Regions from separate parts of the Methylobacterium marchantiae genome, predicted to be linked through region 1. Evidence: predicted binding sites of a transcription regulator. Region 1 holds the regulator's gene; each other region holds the start of a gene.
The links. Region 1 encodes LexA, which represses DNA repair genes until DNA is damaged. Its sites were predicted from a motif close to TGTTCNNNNTGTGTTCNG; they were not measured.
Positions count from the first base shown of each region.

Region 2: the regulator LexA is predicted to act here: its motif matches at 2,297-2,314, upstream of ssb (single-stranded DNA-binding protein).
Region 3: the regulator LexA is predicted to act here: its motif matches at 1,553-1,570, upstream of ACFQ4G_RS05120 (LexA family protein).
Region 4: the regulator LexA is predicted to act here: its motif matches at 2,087-2,104, upstream of ACFQ4G_RS04025 (putative DNA modification/repair radical SAM protein).

Region 1 is NZ_JBHTND010000018.1:9,010-13,166, reverse strand. It holds gene ACFQ4G_RS13905 (ComEC/Rec2 family competence protein) at 97-2,358, shown strand; gene lexA (transcriptional repressor LexA) at 2,352-3,095, opposite strand; gene ACFQ4G_RS13895 (helix-turn-helix domain-containing protein) at 3,364-3,969, opposite strand.
Region 2 is NZ_JBHTND010000013.1:94,685-98,841, reverse strand. It holds gene ACFQ4G_RS11430 (hypothetical protein) at 78-560, shown strand; gene ACFQ4G_RS11425 (DUF4174 domain-containing protein) at 647-1,144, opposite strand; gene ACFQ4G_RS11420 (NADP-dependent oxidoreductase) at 1,250-2,266, shown strand; gene ssb (single-stranded DNA-binding protein) at 2,447-3,016, shown strand; gene ACFQ4G_RS11410 (NAD(P)/FAD-dependent oxidoreductase) at 3,175-4,157, shown strand, end outside.
Region 3 is NZ_JBHTND010000005.1:25,193-29,349, forward strand. It holds gene ACFQ4G_RS05115 (Y-family DNA polymerase) at 1-1,108, opposite strand, end outside; gene ACFQ4G_RS05120 (LexA family protein) at 1,105-1,533, opposite strand; gene ACFQ4G_RS05125 (AAA family ATPase) at 1,727-3,730, opposite strand; gene ACFQ4G_RS05130 (DUF2235 domain-containing protein) at 3,788-4,157, opposite strand, start outside.
Region 4 is NZ_JBHTND010000004.1:12,901-17,057, reverse strand. It holds gene ACFQ4G_RS04035 (TAXI family TRAP transporter solute-binding subunit) at 1-1,276, opposite strand, end outside; gene ACFQ4G_RS04030 (RecX family transcriptional regulator) at 1,462-1,998, shown strand; gene ACFQ4G_RS04025 (putative DNA modification/repair radical SAM protein) at 2,122-3,336, shown strand; partial or broken gene ACFQ4G_RS04020 (UdgX family uracil-DNA binding protein) at 3,465-4,157, shown strand, end outside.

The sequences.
Region 1 (4,157 bases):
CCGATGCTCGGCGGCGGACCCTCGCTCGCACGGCATTCCTCACGCTTCGAGCATGACCGCGATCGAGCGTGAACCCGCGGAGGGGCGCAACCGGGCATGGCGCAGGGCAGCGCACGGGCGATGGGTGCGAACGCCGCCGCGTGGAGCCGCCGGCGCTCGCTCTCCGTGCTCGGCGATGCCGCGAAGGAGTGGTGGCGTCGGGGCCTCGTCCGCGAAGTCGAGCAGAGGCGGCTGTTCCCGTGGCTGGCCGTGGCCTTCGGTGCCGGCATCCTCGTCTGCTTCACGGCGACGGATGGCCAACCGTCCCTCGTCGCGCCCCTCCTCGTCGCGACCCTGCTCTCCGCCGGCGTCCCGTTCCTCGGCGCGAGGCCCGTCGCCCTCGCCGTCGTTCTCGGCCTCGCCGCATCCTTCCTCGGCTTTTCCGCCGCGATCCTGCGCCTGGACCGCGTGGCGGCGCCCGTCCTCGCCCGCACGACGATCGCACCGCTCACCGGCCTCGTGGAAGCCCTGGACGAGCGCGAGGTCGGTGCGCGCCTGATCGTCCGCGTCGAGAGCTTCGGTACCCTCGCACCGGAGCGGCGTCCGACCCGGGTCCGCGTCTCCTATAAGCGGGCCCTCGCGCTGAAGCCTGGCGATTTCATCTCGGCGACCGCCCGGCTCCTGCCGCCACCCGAGGCGGCACGCCCCGGCGGATACGATTTCGCCCGCGACGCCTACTTTCGCGGGATCGGCGCCGTCGGCTCCCTCGTCGGCAAGATCGAGGTCAAACCCCCGCCCAGACCGATGCCCTGGACCGTCTCGGTGGCGGCCGCGGTGGACGATGCGCGCAACGCCCTGACGCGGCGCATCACCGATGCCAATGGCGGGCAGGCCGGCGCCGTGGCGGCCGCCCTGGTCACCGGCAAGCGCGGCCTCATCAACGCCGAGACCAACGACATCCTGCGGGCGGCCGGGATCTACCACGTGGTCTCGATCTCGGGGCTGCACATGGTGCTCGCCGCAGGCGTGGTGTTCTGGCTCGTGCGCGCGCTCCTCGCCCTGGTGCCGGGCCTCGCCCTGACCTGGCCGATCAAGAAGATCGCCGCCGGTTTCGCCATGGTGGGCGTCACCGCCTATTGCGTCTTCTCGGGCTGGGACATCGCCGCAGAGCGCTCGCTGATCATGACCCTGGTGATGCTCGGCGCGATCCTCGTGGATCGACCGGCCCTGAGCATGCGCAATCTCGCGCTGGCCGCCCTGATCGCGCTCGCACGCGAGCCGGAAGGCCTGCTCGGCCCGAGCTTCCAGATGTCCTTCGGGGCCGTCGCCGGCCTCATCGCCTGCGCCACCGCGCTCAACCGCTGGATGCCTCAGCGGGAGGGCCACGGTCTTCTCGCCCGCGCTTTCCGCTTCGTGATCGTCGCGGTCGTCGGCACCCTGGCGACGACCCTGGTGGCGCAGATCGCGACAGCCCCCTTCGCCACCTACCATTTCCAGACCGTCCAGCCCTTCGGCATCGTCGGCAACGCCCTCACGCTGCCGCTCGTCTCCCTCGCGGTGATGCCGGCGGCGGTCCTCGGGATCCTCGCCTATCCTTTCGCCCTCGATCAGCCGGTCTGGTGGGCGATGGGGCTCGCGGTGCGCGGAATGCTCACGATCTCCGGATGGATCAGCGGGTTCGGCCACGCCACCCTCGTCGTCCCGGCCTATGGCAGCACGGCGCTCGGCCTGCTCGCCATCGCCCTCCTGCTGCTGACCGTGCCGGTCTCGCATCTGCGCTGGATCGGGCTCGCCCCCGCCGGAATCGGCATGGTGCTGGCGGCGACGCCGCAGCGCTACGATCTCTATGTGGACCGCGAGGGAACGGGCGCCGCACTGCGCGATCGGGACGGGCGACTGGCCATCCTCGGCAAGCCGCCGGATTTCGTCCTCGAACAATGGCTCAAGGCGGACGGCGATTCGCGGAAAGCCGGCGCGGTATCGGCGTCGGATCGAAGCCGCTGCGACCCGATCGGCTGCACGATCGAGACGGAGCCGGGTCGAGCCATCGCCCTCGTCAAGGACAAGCGGGCCTTCGCCGAGGATTGCGCGCGAGCGACGATCGTCATTGCCCGCCGGGATGCGCCGCCGGGATGCCGGGCCAGCCTCGTCATCGATCGGGCCTATCTCGCCGCCCGAGGGGCGACGGCGATACGCTTCACGCCGGACGGTCCGGTCGCGACATCGGCGAGAGAGCCCGGATCTCGACCGCCATGGCGCCGAGCATGGCCCGAACCGGCGCCGAAGCCTTCGACACAGACGGCACCATCGAAGACGCCGGATGCCGAAGCCGAGGACGGCGAGCCGTCAGCGGACGTCTCTCCGGACCAGGATCAGTAGCGGCGCACCAGGCTGACGAGGCGTCCCTGGATCTGGACCCGATCGGGGCCGAGTACCCTGGTCTCGTAGGCGGGATTCGCGGCTTCGAGGGCGATGGACGACCCGCGCCGGCGCAGGCGCTTCAGCGTCGCCTCCTCGTCGTCGATGAGGGCGACGATGATGTCGCCCGTATTGGCGGTGTCCTGCTTCTTGATGACCACCAGATCGCCGTCGAGGATGCCCGCCTCGATCATCGAATCGCCGCGCACTTCGAGCGCGTAATGCTCGCCGCCGGCTAGGAAGTCGGGTGACAGCGTCACCGAATGGCTCTGGTTCTGGATCGCCGAGATCGGCGTACCGGCCGCGATGCGACCCATGACCGGGATGGTGATGGCCCGTCCGCTCTCGTCCTGAGCCTGGGCGGTGGGTTGACGGACCGACGGCATTGCCTTCGATCGCCCGCCTTCGACGACGCTCGGCGTGAAGCGGCGAACCTCGCCTGCGGGAGCGGAAACGGGACGAGGCGCGGGAGCGCCGGCGAGGCTTTCCGGCATCCGGATCACCTCGATCGCCCTGGCACGGTTCGGAAGGCGCCGCAGGAAACCACGCTCCTCGAGCGCCGTGATCAGGCGATGGATGCCCGATTTCGACTTCAGGTCGAGGGCGTCCTTCATCTCGTCGAACGACGGAGGCACGCCGCTCTCCTGCATCCGTTGCTGGATGAATTGGAGAAGATCCAGCTGTTTACGCGTCAACATACAGATCACTCTTCCACTGAAGCCAAGCTGCGGCGAATGCCTGACGAAACAAAACACGAACACGGTAGACGTTCCGCAAGTGTTCTGCAAGGGTTCCGTTAACCCGATGGTAGAGTTTGTTCCTTGGGCGCGATGTTCCGCTCGCGGGCGGGCAGCCGTCGAGACGGCTGCCGGATTCGCGGACGCGGCATAGGTGCGAAAACACTCGCTCGAACCGGGCCATATCCGCCATTTAAGACGATCTCGACCGAATCGCCGAAGCAGTCCGTCAGCCGCGTGGGTAGACGATGATCGAGAGGTAGGTCATCGGCGTCTGCAACAGCCTGGCCGGACCGTGCAAGCCGTTGGAATCGAACAGCAACGAGTCGCCCGGCAGGAGATGATAGTCTTCTCCCGCATGGTGATACATCATCTCGCCGGTGAGCATGTAGATGAACTCGGTGCCGACGTGACGAAAGCTGGTATAGGCCTCCGCCTCGGTCTCGAGGGTGATCAGGTAGGGTTCGAGGGCGACCTCGCCGCCGATCCCGGCCCCGAGCAACTCGTAGATATGGCCGACCTTGGTGCCCCGGCGCTCGATGACGACGCCCTGGCCCCGCTTGACGTGGGAGCAGTCCCGCCGCTCTTCGAAAGCCGAGAACAGGGCCGTGATCGGCACATTCAGCGCCGTTGCGATGGCGTTGATGGAGGAGAGCGAGGGCGAGATCGCGCCGTTCTCGATCTTCGACACCATCCCCAGGGAGATGCCGGCGGCATTCCCGAGATCGGCCACCGAGAGATCCCGCTCCCGGCGCAGCAGCCTGATCTGGTGGCCGAGCGCCTTCTCCAGAGGCTTCTCCTCGACGGAAGGAGCATTCGACGCAGTGGTGAGCATGACCCGATCCGCACCTTCCCGGCCCGACGCCGCGACCGGCCGCGGGCCGTCACCCATTATGGCGGCGGGCCCCGCCCTTCGCCAGTGCGGGCAGCCGCGGAATCTTCCAAACTCTACAATGTCGTAGGGGCGCCTTCACTCCGTCCGGAGACGAGACCGGCGAGCCGGATTCCGGCCCTCGACCTCGT
Region 2 (4,157 bases), on a different contig from region 1:
TGCTGCATGAACCGTTTGTCGGGCCAGCGCGTTCTTCAACAACTGGGGACATACAACCTGTCTTTGGAGACAAAGAGATGAAACGCATTGTTCTGGCAGCGACCGCAATGGTCGGCGCGCTGGCGATGATACCCGCGACGGCCGAGGCCCGTGGTGGCTGGGGTGGCCATGGCGGATGGGGCGGTCATGGCGGATGGGGTGGCCACGGCGGCGGATTCGCCCGCGGCGGCGGGTTTGGCGTCTATCGCGGCGGCTTCCGTAGCGCTGGCTTCGGTGGATACCGCGGCGGCTACGGCGGCTATCGTGGCGGTTGGGGACGCGGCTACGGGCGTGGCTACGGCTACGGCCTCGGTGGTCTGGGCCTCGGCGTCGGTCTTGGCTTGGCTGCCGGCGGCCTTTATGGTGGATATGGCGGCTACGGATACCCGGCCTATGGCTACGGTTACGCACCGGCGGCCTATGGTGGGTACGGCGGATATGGTGGCGGATGCTACACCGTCCCGCGTACCCGTTGGACCCCTTACGGACCCCGTCGCGTACTGATCGAACGCTGCTACTGAGCCGGCCAGTCGGCAATTGGTCATAGACAGACGGAAGGGACCGCCTCGGCGGTCCCTTTTCTGTTCGGTTTCAGTTTCGCAACGCCCTATCGTCGGCTCTGCTCGTCCCGTCGCATCGGCATGGCATCGATGATGGCGAACAGGCGCGACGTCGGGATCGGCCCCGCTTCCGACAGCTTCGCCTCCCCGTCCTTGCCGACCAGCACGACGCGGAACTGACTGGCTGAAATGCCGAACCCTTTGCGTATCCGCACAGCCTCCGGGGCGTCGCCGATCGCTTCGATGATCACGAGATCGCGTTCCGCGAAATCCGCTATCCTCGCTCTTGCTTCGCGTCTCTGAACCTCGATCTGCGGATCACTGCGCTCCGGCGCGGCGATGACGAGAACACGCGACTTCCAGCGATAGACGGCGAGAGAATCGTCGGCGGAAGCCTGAGACGCCGAGCCGGCCAGGCTCGCGGCCGCGACAAGGAGGACAAGGAGGAAAGGGGGGATCATCGAGGCACTCCGATCGTTGAATTGTGAGTGGGGCTCAAGAGAAACAACGCCGCTCGGCCCGGCCTGTGCCTTGGGCTCGCCCATGCCGTTCGACGCACCGGGACGCCGCCGGAATGCCTCACTCACATTTTTCTCGAATCGCCGAGCATCCTCTCGGCGGTCCCGTCCTCTCGAACGGAGCGTCAGACCATGGTCGCCGTCAATCGCCGCATCGTCCTCGCCTCCCGCCCGCATGGCGAGCCGACGGAAGCGCATTTCCGCCTCGAGGAGAGCCGCATTCCGACACCGGGCGAGGGAGAGATACTGTTACGCAACCGCATCCTCTCGCTCGACCCCTACATGCGCGGGCGGATGAGCGCGGCCAAGTCCTATGCCGAGCCTGTCGCCATCGGTGAGACCATGGTCGGCGCCACCGTGTCCGACGTGGTCGCCTCGCACCATCCGGATTACCGCGAAGGCGAGGTGGTCACCGGCTTCGGCGGCTGGCAGGATTTCGCCGTCTCCAACGGCAAGGGATTGCGCAAGCTCGATCCGGCTGCCGCCCCGGTCAGTACGTCGCTTGGCGTACTCGGGATGCCTGGCATGACCGCCTATACCGGTCTTCTCAGCATCGGACGGCCCAAGGCCGGTGAAACCGTGGTGGTGGCAGCCGCCGCCGGCCCGGTGGGCTCTCTCGTCGGCCAGATCGCCAAGCTGAAGGGCGCCCGCGCCGTCGGCATCGCCGGTGGGCCGGAGAAATGCGCTTACCTCACCGACGTTCTCGGCTTCGACGCGGCCGTCGATCATCGCACGGACGACCTTCCCGGCGCGCTGGCCGCGGCCTGCCCGGAGGGGATCGACGTCTATTTCGAGAATGTCGGCGGCGCGGTGTTCGACGCGGTGCTTCCGCTCCTCAACGATTTCGCCCGCATCCCGGTCTGTGGCCTCGTCTCCGGCTACAGCCTCACAGAATTGCCGCCCGGGCCGGACCGCAGCCCGGTCCTCATGCGCAACATCCTCACCAAGCGCCTGACCCTGCGCGGCTTCATCGTCTGGGATTTCGCCGATCAGGAGGAGGAATTCCTCGGCGAGGTCGGAACCTGGCTGAGAGAGGGCAGGGTCAAGCACAGGGAGGACATCGTCGAGGGTCTGGACGCTGCACCGGAAGCGTTCATCGGGCTCCTGAAGGGACGGAATTTCGGCAAGATGCTGGTGCGGATCGCGTGAGTGCAAAACTCGCGATCCTTGCGTGCCAAATCGAACAAAGATAGAACATTCGGACTGTGATCGGTGGGGACAAGCCCACCCTCCCGATTGCCGCCCGGCGGGCCGAAGTTCATGAAGGGCGAACGGGACGGACGGCGTGTGAGGCCCTCCGTCGGTGAGATCGATCGAGAGGAGAGCGGCATGGCCGGCAGCGTCAACAAGGTGATTTTGGTGGGCAATCTCGGGCGTGACCCCGAGACCCGGCGCCTCGCCTCCGGCGACCCCGTGGTCAACCTGCGCATCGCCACATCCGAGTCCTGGAAGGACAAGATGTCGGGCGAGCGCAAGGAGAAGACCGAGTGGCACGCGGTCGTGATCTACAACGAGAACCTCGCCCGGGTGGCCGAGCAGTACCTGCGCAAGGGCTCGAAGGTCTACATCGAGGGCCAGCTCCAGACTCGAAAATGGGCCGACCAGTCGGGCGTCGAGAAATACACGACCGAGGTCGTGCTGCAGCGCTTCCGCGGTGAGCTCACCCTCCTCGACGGCCGCGGCGGTGGCGGCGAGATGAGCGCCGACGAGGAAGGCGGCGGTCAGATCAGCCGCGGCGGCGATTACGGCGGTGCCCGTGGCGGAGATCGCGGTGGCGACCGGGCAGGTGATCGCGGCGGGGAATATGGCGGCGGCCGCGCTTCGGGCGGCGAGCGGCGTCCGGCGGCGGCGAGCTCGTCCAAGCCGAACTACGATCTCGACGACGACATTCCGTTCTAGGCTCCTGCCGATTTCGGCCGAGCCAGCCGGAAATCGAAGAGCGCCGTCGGAATTCGACGGACTTGGCGCTTCCTTAACCACGCTTCCGCCAAGAATGCTCCACCCGTGGCGAGACCCGCTCCTGACCGAGCGCGACACGGGATCAGGCGGAGCGATCGATGAGCCAACACACCGAGACCCTGGTCATCGGGGCAGGACCGGCCGGATTGACGGCCGGCTACCTGCTGTCGAAGAACGGGCGCGATGTCGTGGTTCTGGAGCGCGACCCTCGTCAGGTCGGCGGCATCAGCCGGACCGTCTCGCACAACGGCTTCCTGTTCGATATCGGCGGCCACCGCTTCTTCTCGAAGTCGAAGGCGGTGGTCGATCTCTGGGACGAACTCCTGCCTGACGATTTCATCGACCGACCGCGCCTGTCGCGGATTTTCTACAAGGGTAAGTACTACGCCTATCCGCTGAAGGCCTTCGAGGCCCTGCGCAACCTGGGCGTCCTGCAGAGCACCGCCTGCGTCCTGTCCTATCTCTATGCCCGTGCCCGGCCGATCGAGCAGCCGAAGAGCTTCCACGATTGGGTGCGCAACCAGTTCGGCGAGCGCCTGTTCTCGATCTTCTTCAAGACCTACACCGAGAAGGTCTGGGGCATGTCCTGCGACGCCATCTCGGCCGATTGGGCGGCTCAGCGCATCAAGGGGCTCGATCTCGGCGCCGCGATCCGCGACGCGCTGGCCCGCTCCCTCGGCCTGAAGGCCAGGCCGAAGCCCGGCGAGCCGGTGATCAAGACGCTGATCGAGTCCTTCCGCTATCCGCGGCGCGGTCCCGGCATGGTCTGGGAAGCGGCCGCCGCGAAGATCGCGGCGCAGGGAGGACGCGTGCTCCTCGACCGGGGCGTTGACGGCGTGAGCTTCGATGCCGCGACCGGCATCTGGACGGTCTCGGCGATCCGTGGCGACGGCACTCGGGAGACCTACACGGCGCGCAACCTCGTCTCGTCGGCACCGGTGCGCGAACTCGTGGATTCGATCACGCCGCGTCCCTTGAGCACCTTCCAGGCCCGTGCCCTTCAGTATCGCGACTTCCTCACGGTCGCCCTCATCGCCAAGGTGCGCGAGGATTTCCCCGACAACTGGATCTATATCCATGA
Region 3 (4,157 bases), on a different contig from region 1:
GGTCGAGTTGGCCCAAGCCCGGCATCGCACGCTGCGATGCGGCCAGCGGCATCAGGTCGGTGGTGACCACCCCGGCCTTGGAATAGCGGAACCCGTCCCGCCTGGTCTTCCGGACGCCGTGGGTGGCGGCCTTCACCAGGGCGAGAGTGTCGCTGGTCGCCTCGGGGAGCGTCACGACGGTCGAGACCGAGCGTTGAGGCCGGTCGCGGTCATGCTCCGAGGTGTGGAAGAAGACCGTCACGTGGTTGGTCGCCAACCCCTCGCGGCGGAGCTTCTCGCCGAGTCTGGAGGCATGGGTGGCGACGGCCTGCTCCATGGTGGCGCGATCCTCGACGCGCTCGGAGAACGACCGGGTGACGGCGCATCCCTTACGGGTGGCGGCTACCGTCTCCAGGTCTAGGCAGGCCATACCCCGCAGCTCGTGGACGAGGCGCTCGCCCACGACTGTCATGGCCTTGCGGGCGACGCGTGGGTCGAAGTCGCGGACATCGGCGGCGCTGTCGCATCCCAGGGCTTCCAGGCGCCGGGCGTTTGCCGGCCCCACACCCCAGATGTCGCCCACCGGGATGCGGATGATCCAGTGGTCGTACTGCTCCGGGTCGGTCAGGTCGCAGACCCCTTCGAGCTCGGGTACCTTCTTGGCGATGTGGTTGGCGAGCTTGGCCAACGTCTTGGTCGACCCGATGCCGACGCAGGTGGGGATGCCCGTCCAGGCCCGTACGGTCGCCCGCATGTCCCTGCATAAGGACGCCCGGTCCTGGTTGCGCACGTCGGAGATGTCGAGAAAACTCTCGTCGATGGAGTAAATCTCGATGCGGGGCGAGAAGTCCCGGTAGACCGCGTTCACCCGGGCCGACATGTCTCCATAAAGGGCGTAGTTCGAGGAGTAGACTTGGACACCCTGCTGCCGGCACATGTCCCGGATCTTGAACCAGGGCTCGCCCATCCGGATGCCGAGCGCCTTGGCCTCGTTGGTCCGGGCAATCGCGCAGCCATCGTTGTTGGACAGCACGATCACCGGCACCTTCGCCAGCCGAGCATCGAAGACCCGCTCGCACGAGCAGTAGAACGAGTTGCCGTCGGAGAGCGCGTAGGCCCGGGCGCTCATTCGCAGCGGCGCTTCGCACAGACGGACCCGGAGACGACGCCCCAGACCTCAATGACAGCGTCGGGGGAGAGTTGGAACTCGGGGAAGCGAGGGTTGGCGAAGTGCAGCGAGATGCGCGGCCCTTGGCGCTTCCAGACCTTGAAGGATCGCTCGCCGTCGATGTCGACAACGACGATGTCGCCGTTGCGCGGGGTGAGCGAGCGGTCGACGACGGCGAGGTCGCCGTCGAACAGGCGGGCTAGGATCATGCTGTCGCCGGCGACCCGGACCAGGAAGGTGGCCGGGCGGTTGACGATCAGTAGGCGCTGGAGGTCGATCTCTTCCTCGATGAAGTCGTCGGCCGGACTCGGGAAGCCGGCCTGGACAGGCTTGGCGAGAAGGGACACCGGCATGGAAAAGCCGATGTTTATGCCAGTGATCTGCATGGTGCTCCTCCAAGAGTCCAGGAACAAAAGCAGAACACGTTTGGCCGGTTCCGTATAGCGGCTACGCTTGGGTGCGAAGCCACAATTCGATGAGGTCCCGCCGATGGTGGAGTGGGGAAAACCCGTCTCCCGCGATAGAGGCGGTTCATGCACCCGCCGTCCGCGAAGGGATGCCACGGACGGTAGGGGTGGACTACGTAGGCAGGGCGCCGTTGATCGCCCGGATCACCTTCTCCGCATTGTCCAGGGTGGCCTCGATGGCGGGGGTCTTTTCGTCCAGAACGGCGGGATTGCGAATAAGCCAGTCCGCCGGCGTGAAGTGATCGAACTCTGGCGTGTCGGGAGGCAGCAGCTTGAAGGCCGCCTCCACCCGCTTGACCAGTCGCACAATACCCCCCGCCTCCTTGTCGAGCTTGGCGGTCGTCAGCACACCGCGGCCCTTCAGGCCGTAGGCTCCGTTGACAATGGCGAGGTAGACTTCCGGGTCGAAGATGTCCTCGACATCCCCCTCTGGCAGGCCGAGCACGTCGGGGTAGTTCATGATGCGGTTCTCGGGGATCGCACCTGCGGCCCGGAGTTGCTCCAGCTTGCGCTTGTCGCCCTGAGCCCTGTCGGACATCACCGCGATGTGCAGCTTCGCGCCCTTGAACAGCGAGACGAACGACTGGATCTTGTCGAGGCCGCCGGCCGGGCAGATCGTCCAGCGCGGATCGAGCGCGATACGCTTGCGGCGCTTCAACTGGGCCGAGAGCGCATTGAGGAAGACGAGGTCGCCGGGCCCCTCGACCAGCAAGGTGTGCTTGCCGATAAACAGGGCCTGGGTCACGTCGTAGCCCAGCGCCGCCTGGAGCGGGAACAGCGTGTCCGGATCGGTCGCCAGGACGTCATCGCGCACCTTGGTGCCCTTCGTCGTCGGGAAGCCGTTCGGCCGCTGTTCGATCTGGTCCTCGACGATGCGCGAGAGCGTCAGGTCGTCGGGTGGAACCATGAACGGCGAATGGGTCGAGAACACCACCTGGTGGTGGGGCACCAGCTTGTCGCCGAAGTACCTCAACAGGTCGGCCTGGGCCTTTCCGTGAAGGGTCAGCCCTGGCTCGTCGAGCAGGAGCACCAGGCTGCCGCCCTGCTTGCTGACCTGGGCGAACTTCACCAGGAACGAGAAGAACCAGATGAAACCGGCGCTCCGCTCCGAGAAGGGGACCGAGACGCGATGCAGGATGTTTTTGACGCGGGCGCGCGCGATCACGCCCTCGTCAAACGGCGCGGGGTCGTTCGGCTCCGCCTTTGTGACCCTGACCTCGATCTCCAGGAACGGGTTCTGGGTCCAGTATTCCCGCAGTTGGTCGGTGATCGCGTTCGACGCGGATTCGCATTTCGCGTTCAGCGACTCGTAGGTCTTCGACTCGCGGATCTCCTCGACCGAGGTCCCGGCGAACTCCAGGAAATCGAGGAAAACCAGCTCGGGGACTTCGAGAGGCTCGCTCGACCTATGCGGGCGGCGACCAAATCGATGGACGCCGCCATCCTCGTCCCTCTCGATGTCGTCGACGCGGATCTGGCCGGCCATGCGGTCGTAGTGCGAGAAGTACATGAAGCTTGGGCAGGCCGAGCGAACGTGGCTCGCAATAGCGTTGAGCACCGATTTGCCTGGCAAGGCTTCCAGGGCATCCAGTAGCGCCTGTTGGGCTGCGGATATTTCCTCCAGGCCCTCCAGGGCCTTCCGGACCGCTGCCGCCGAACCGGAGGCCGCAAAGGCGCGTCGCTCATCCTCGGTTAGCCCATGCCTGTCGGTGAGGAAGGCCATGCAGGCGGCCTCGTCGAGGTGCACGGTCACTCCGATCCCGCCACCGTAGCGCCGGCTGAGGGTCACCTGGGACGACGCGAGGCAGCCGGGCCCGAAAGATGCGGCGAGGTCGTTCATCTCGGCGTCGGACAAGGTCCACCGGGTCGCGATGACCATGGCGTCGTCGTCCGCGTGACGCCTCTCGTATTCGTTCAGGTAACGCCGCGGGTAGTCCCGCTCACGGTCGAACGTGATAGGCGTCGACGCATGAGGTTTCAGGCCGGCGAGCGCGTGAAGCAGTGCCGTCTTGCCTGCCTCGTTCTTGCCGACGAGGCAGGCCATGTCGCCGAGGGTGATCTCGCCGGAATCCTCGACGCTGCGAAAATTCGTGACCCTGAAACTGTCGAGCTTCATCCGAGACCTCGTTGTCCGGTCGGCCTCGGCGGAGGCCTGCATGTGAAAGGATGATGGTTAGGGCGTGCCCGGAGCCGAAGCCTGCGCGGGTGCAGGGGCGGCCGGAGATCCGTCGTTGAAATCCCCGTGGGTGGCCAGCGCCTCCGGTCGGTAGGGGCCCCTGCCGGTGCATTGCGTCACCTCGGCCAACCGGAAGCGCCGGTAGACGGTCTCATGGACAGGCGCCCCGGGCGGCACGTAGCGTGGCTTCACCGCCCAGCCCAGCCTGCCGGCCAATGGCAGGAGCCAGCCGGGGACGATGCCCGCGATGGTGTCGCGCATCCCGGCGACCTCGCAGTGCTGCATGCCGTCGAAGGCCGGGTGCAGGTGCAATCGCCCGGTACCCGTCTTGCCCGGTTCCATCCCGTCGACCAGGAGCGGATACGGA
Region 4 (4,157 bases), on a different contig from region 1:
GGGTGTCGACGTTGCGCTCGCGGGCATGGCGCACGACGTCGGTGACGAGGTCGTCGGTCTCGCGCACGAGCCCGTCGAGCTGTTCCCTGGTGGTCGCCGAGCGGATGTCCCTCAGGATGTCGAGCAACCGGTCGAGGACCACATCCACGCGCTCGCGGCGCTGACGGGCGAGGCGCTGGCCGAGCCAGGCGATGCCCGAACCGATCGTGCCGCCGAAGAAGGCGAGCAGGTAGACGTAATCCTCGTAGCGCTCGAACAGGGTCTGCTGCTCGCGCTCGAAATAGTCGACCGCGCCCGGATGGTTGGGCAGGCGGGCGCTGGTGGCCGCCACCGTCGTCTCGAAATCCGGCGCCTTCATCAGGTTGGCGATGGGCGCGCTCGGCGCGAGCTTGGAGCGCCATTCGAACAGGTGCTGCGTGACGGAGGCGACCGAGTACCGGCTCACGGCACCCCGCGCCATCAGCCGGTAGGAGGCCCCCACCGTCTTCACGTCCTCGTCCGGCCGCTTGGGCCGGCCGCCGAAGGTGCCGGCGGGAATCGTCGCCGATTGCAGTTCGGGCATGCGCTGGACGATCGCATCGCCGTCCGGCACCGAGACGATGGTGATCTTCTTCTCCGCCGACGCCATTTCCACCGCGCGGACGGTGGAGATCGCCGCCTTCGAGGTCGGCGCCGCGATGACGGCGACGGCGTCCACGGTCCCGGCCTGCAGGGCGGCGGTGACCTCGCCGGGCTTGAGGGAGACGAGGGCGACGTGGCTGGCGGCGGGGACCTGTCCCGCCTCGGGCGGCGGCGCGATGGTGAAATCGTAGAAGCTCAGGAGATTGGTGACGAAGGGCCGGTCGGCCGCGTGGCGCTCGACGATGCCGAGGCGCTTCTTGGCGAGATCGGGAAAGCTCTCGATCCCGCTCGCCTCGGGCGTCGCGATCAGCAGGGTCTCCTCGTGGAGGAGCGCCAGGGTCAGGCCGTTATCGGGCAGGAACACATCGGGCCGGACCACGGCGAGATCGGCGCGCCCGGCCTGGAGCGCCGCGGCGCTGTCGCGGACGTCGTCATAGGTCACGACGTTCAGCCGGACGTCCTCGCGCGCCCGGTGCAGGGCCTGGGCATAGGTTTCGAGCAGTTGCGCCTCGGCCCCGTCGCGGGGACCGACCGCCACGGTGAGCGCCGTCGGACGCGACAGGTAGACCACGGCGGCCGCGAGCACGGCGAAGCCGAGGCCGAGCACGACGAGGAGCCATTCGCGCTTCAGGAGGAATGCCGGCATGACATGCATGCGTCCTCTCGGGGTAAGACAGGCAACCGGTTCTCGGTCGAGACGAGGGGCCTCATGATCCTGAAACCTGTCCGAAGCGTGATGAACCGATGAGCGCTCGAAACGTTGCGGGGCGGCGTTCCGCATCCTCCTCCAGGGACGACCCCTCGGGAGCGAAGCCTTCCCAAGCAAAGCCCACGCCGCCGGTGACGGCGACCTATCTGGAGCGGGTCGCCCTGCACTATCTGGAGCGCTACAGCGCCTCGGTGGCGATGCTGCGCCAGGTTCTGGAGCGGCGCGTCGCCAAAAGGTGCCGGCTTCGGGACGAGGATCCGGCCGCCTTCGCCGAGACGATCGCGACCATCGTGGAGCGCGCCCGCTCGTCCGGCCTCGTGGACGATGCCCGCTTCACCGCCGCGCGGGCGGCAACCCTGCGCCGGCGCGGCACCTCCGCACGCGGCCTGTCCGCCAAGCTCGCCGCCAAGGGCGTCGACCGGACGCTGATCGCCGAGACCCTCGAGACCGAGCGCGACAAGGCCGAGGAGGAAGGCACGGATGCCGAAGAGGCGGCGGCGCGCGCCTATGCCAGGCGCCGCCGGCTCGGCCCGTTCCGGCGCCCCGGCACCCGCGCCGCCCACCGCGACAAGGACATCGCCGCCATGGCGCGGGCCGGATTCTCGTATGGCTTGGCGAAGACGACGATCGATGCGGATCCGGACGAGGAGGACGGTCTCGACCGGTGATGGAGGCAAGTCGTGCGACCCCCTCTCGTCGCGTGCGGGAGCGGAGACACCGCACGCTGCGACATTTCCGACCGGACCCGACAAAAACTTGAACGAAACACGAACGACGCGCATGTCCCTGTCATGGACGAGACCCTCGCCAAGAAGCTGCGCATCCTGGCCGATGCCGCGAAATACGATGCCTCCTGCTCGTCGTCGGGGGCGCCGAAACGCGTCGCGGGGAAGGGCGAACTCGGCTCGACCACCGGGGCCGGCATCTGCCACGCCTACACGCCGGACGGGCGCTGCATCTCGCTCCTGAAGATCCTGCTGACGAACTATTGCCTGTTCGACTGCGCCTATTGCGTGAACCGGCGCTCCTCCAACGTCCAGCGCGCCAAGTTCAGCGTCGAGGAGGTCGTGACCCTCACGGTGGAGTTCTACAAGCGCAACTACATCGAGGGGCTGTTCCTCTCGTCCGGCATCATCAAATCGCCCGACCACACGATGGAACTGCTGACGCGGGTGGCGAAGAGCCTGCGGCGCGACCACGGCTTTCGCGGCTACATCCACCTCAAGTCGATTCCGGAGGCGAGCCCGTGGCTCGTGGAGGAGGCCGGCCTCTACGCCGACCGGCTCTCGATCAATCTCGAACTCCCCACCGATGCCAGCCTGCACCGGCTGGCGCCCGAGAAGAACGGGCCGGTCATCCAGAACGCGATGAAGCAGATCGGCGCGCGGATCACCGAGGCCAAGGCCGAGAAGCGCCGCTTCTCGCCCGCCGGCCAGTCGACGCAGGTCATCGTCGGCGCGGATGCGACCACGGACGAGGCTCTGATCCGCAAGAGCGCCCATCTCTACGGTTCGTTCAACCTCAAGCGGGTCTATTACTCGGCCTTCAGCCCGATCCCCGACGGCTCCACCATCCTGCCGCTGAAATCGCCGCCGCTCCAGCGCGAGCACCGGCTCTATCAGGCCGATTGGCTGATCCGGTACTACGACTTCTCCGCCGACGACGTGGCGGATGCGGCCGAGGACGGCATGTTCTCCCTCGACATCGATCCGAAGCTCGCCTGGGCGCTCAAGAACCGGGGCCGCTTTCCCGTGGACGTGAACGCGGCCGACCGGGAGATGCTGCTGCGGGTGCCGGGCCTCGGTGCCCGTGCCGTCGACAAGATCGTGACGGCACGCCGGCATACGCGGCTGCGCCTCGACGACGTCGCCCGCCTCACCTCCGGCCTCAAGCGCGCCCGCCCCTTCCTCATCGCCGCCGATTACCACCCGGGGCCCGGCGGCACCGACCGGCTCGATCTGCGGACCAAGCTCGCGGAGCCGGCGCGGCAGCTGAGCCTGTTCTGATGGACCGCGATGGTGAGCACCACCCTTCCCCCTCTGCGGGGGAGGGTGCCTGCGGAGCAGGCGGGAGCGGGGACGACCTCTCCGGACAACGCGCTCCCCTCTCCCGACCCTCTCTCACGCGAGGGCCACCCTCCCCCGCAGAGGGGGAAAGGTCGGGTGGATCACTCCAGACGGTCTCCCTCCGCGAAGGCGCCGATCTCGACGGCTTTCGTGCCGCCGTGCGCCGGCTCGCAGCGGCATCGGTCCCGCCCGATAAAGTAGTCTGGTCCATCGGGCAGGCCCCCGGCCTGTTCGGACAGGTCTCCCAGCCGGAATCCGGCTCCGATGCGCCGCTAAGCCTGCCGCGGCCGGTGGCCGACCTGATCCGCATGGTGGTGCCGCACCGCGACCCCGAGCGCTACGCCCTCCTCTACCGACTGATCTGGCGCATCACCCACGGCGAGCGCGAATTGCTGGAGGTGGGGAGCGATCCGCTGGTCCATCGCCTCGACCGGATGCGCAAGGCCATTGCCCGCGACCTGCACAAGATGCACGCCTTCCTGCGCTTCCGCCGGACCGAGGTGGAGGGGGCCGAGCGCTTCGTCGCCTGGTTCGAGCCGGACCATCACATCCTGCAGGCGGCGAGCACGTTCTTCGTCTCGCGGTTCCGGTCGCTGAACTGGTCGATCCTGACGCCGGACGGGTCCGCCCATTGGGACGGCGCCGCCCTCACCTTCGGCCCGCCCGGACGTCGCGAGGACGCGCCCGAGGCCGACGGGTTCGAGGCCGGCTGGCGCGACTATTACGAGAGCACCTTCAACCCGGCCCGCACCAACCTCGCC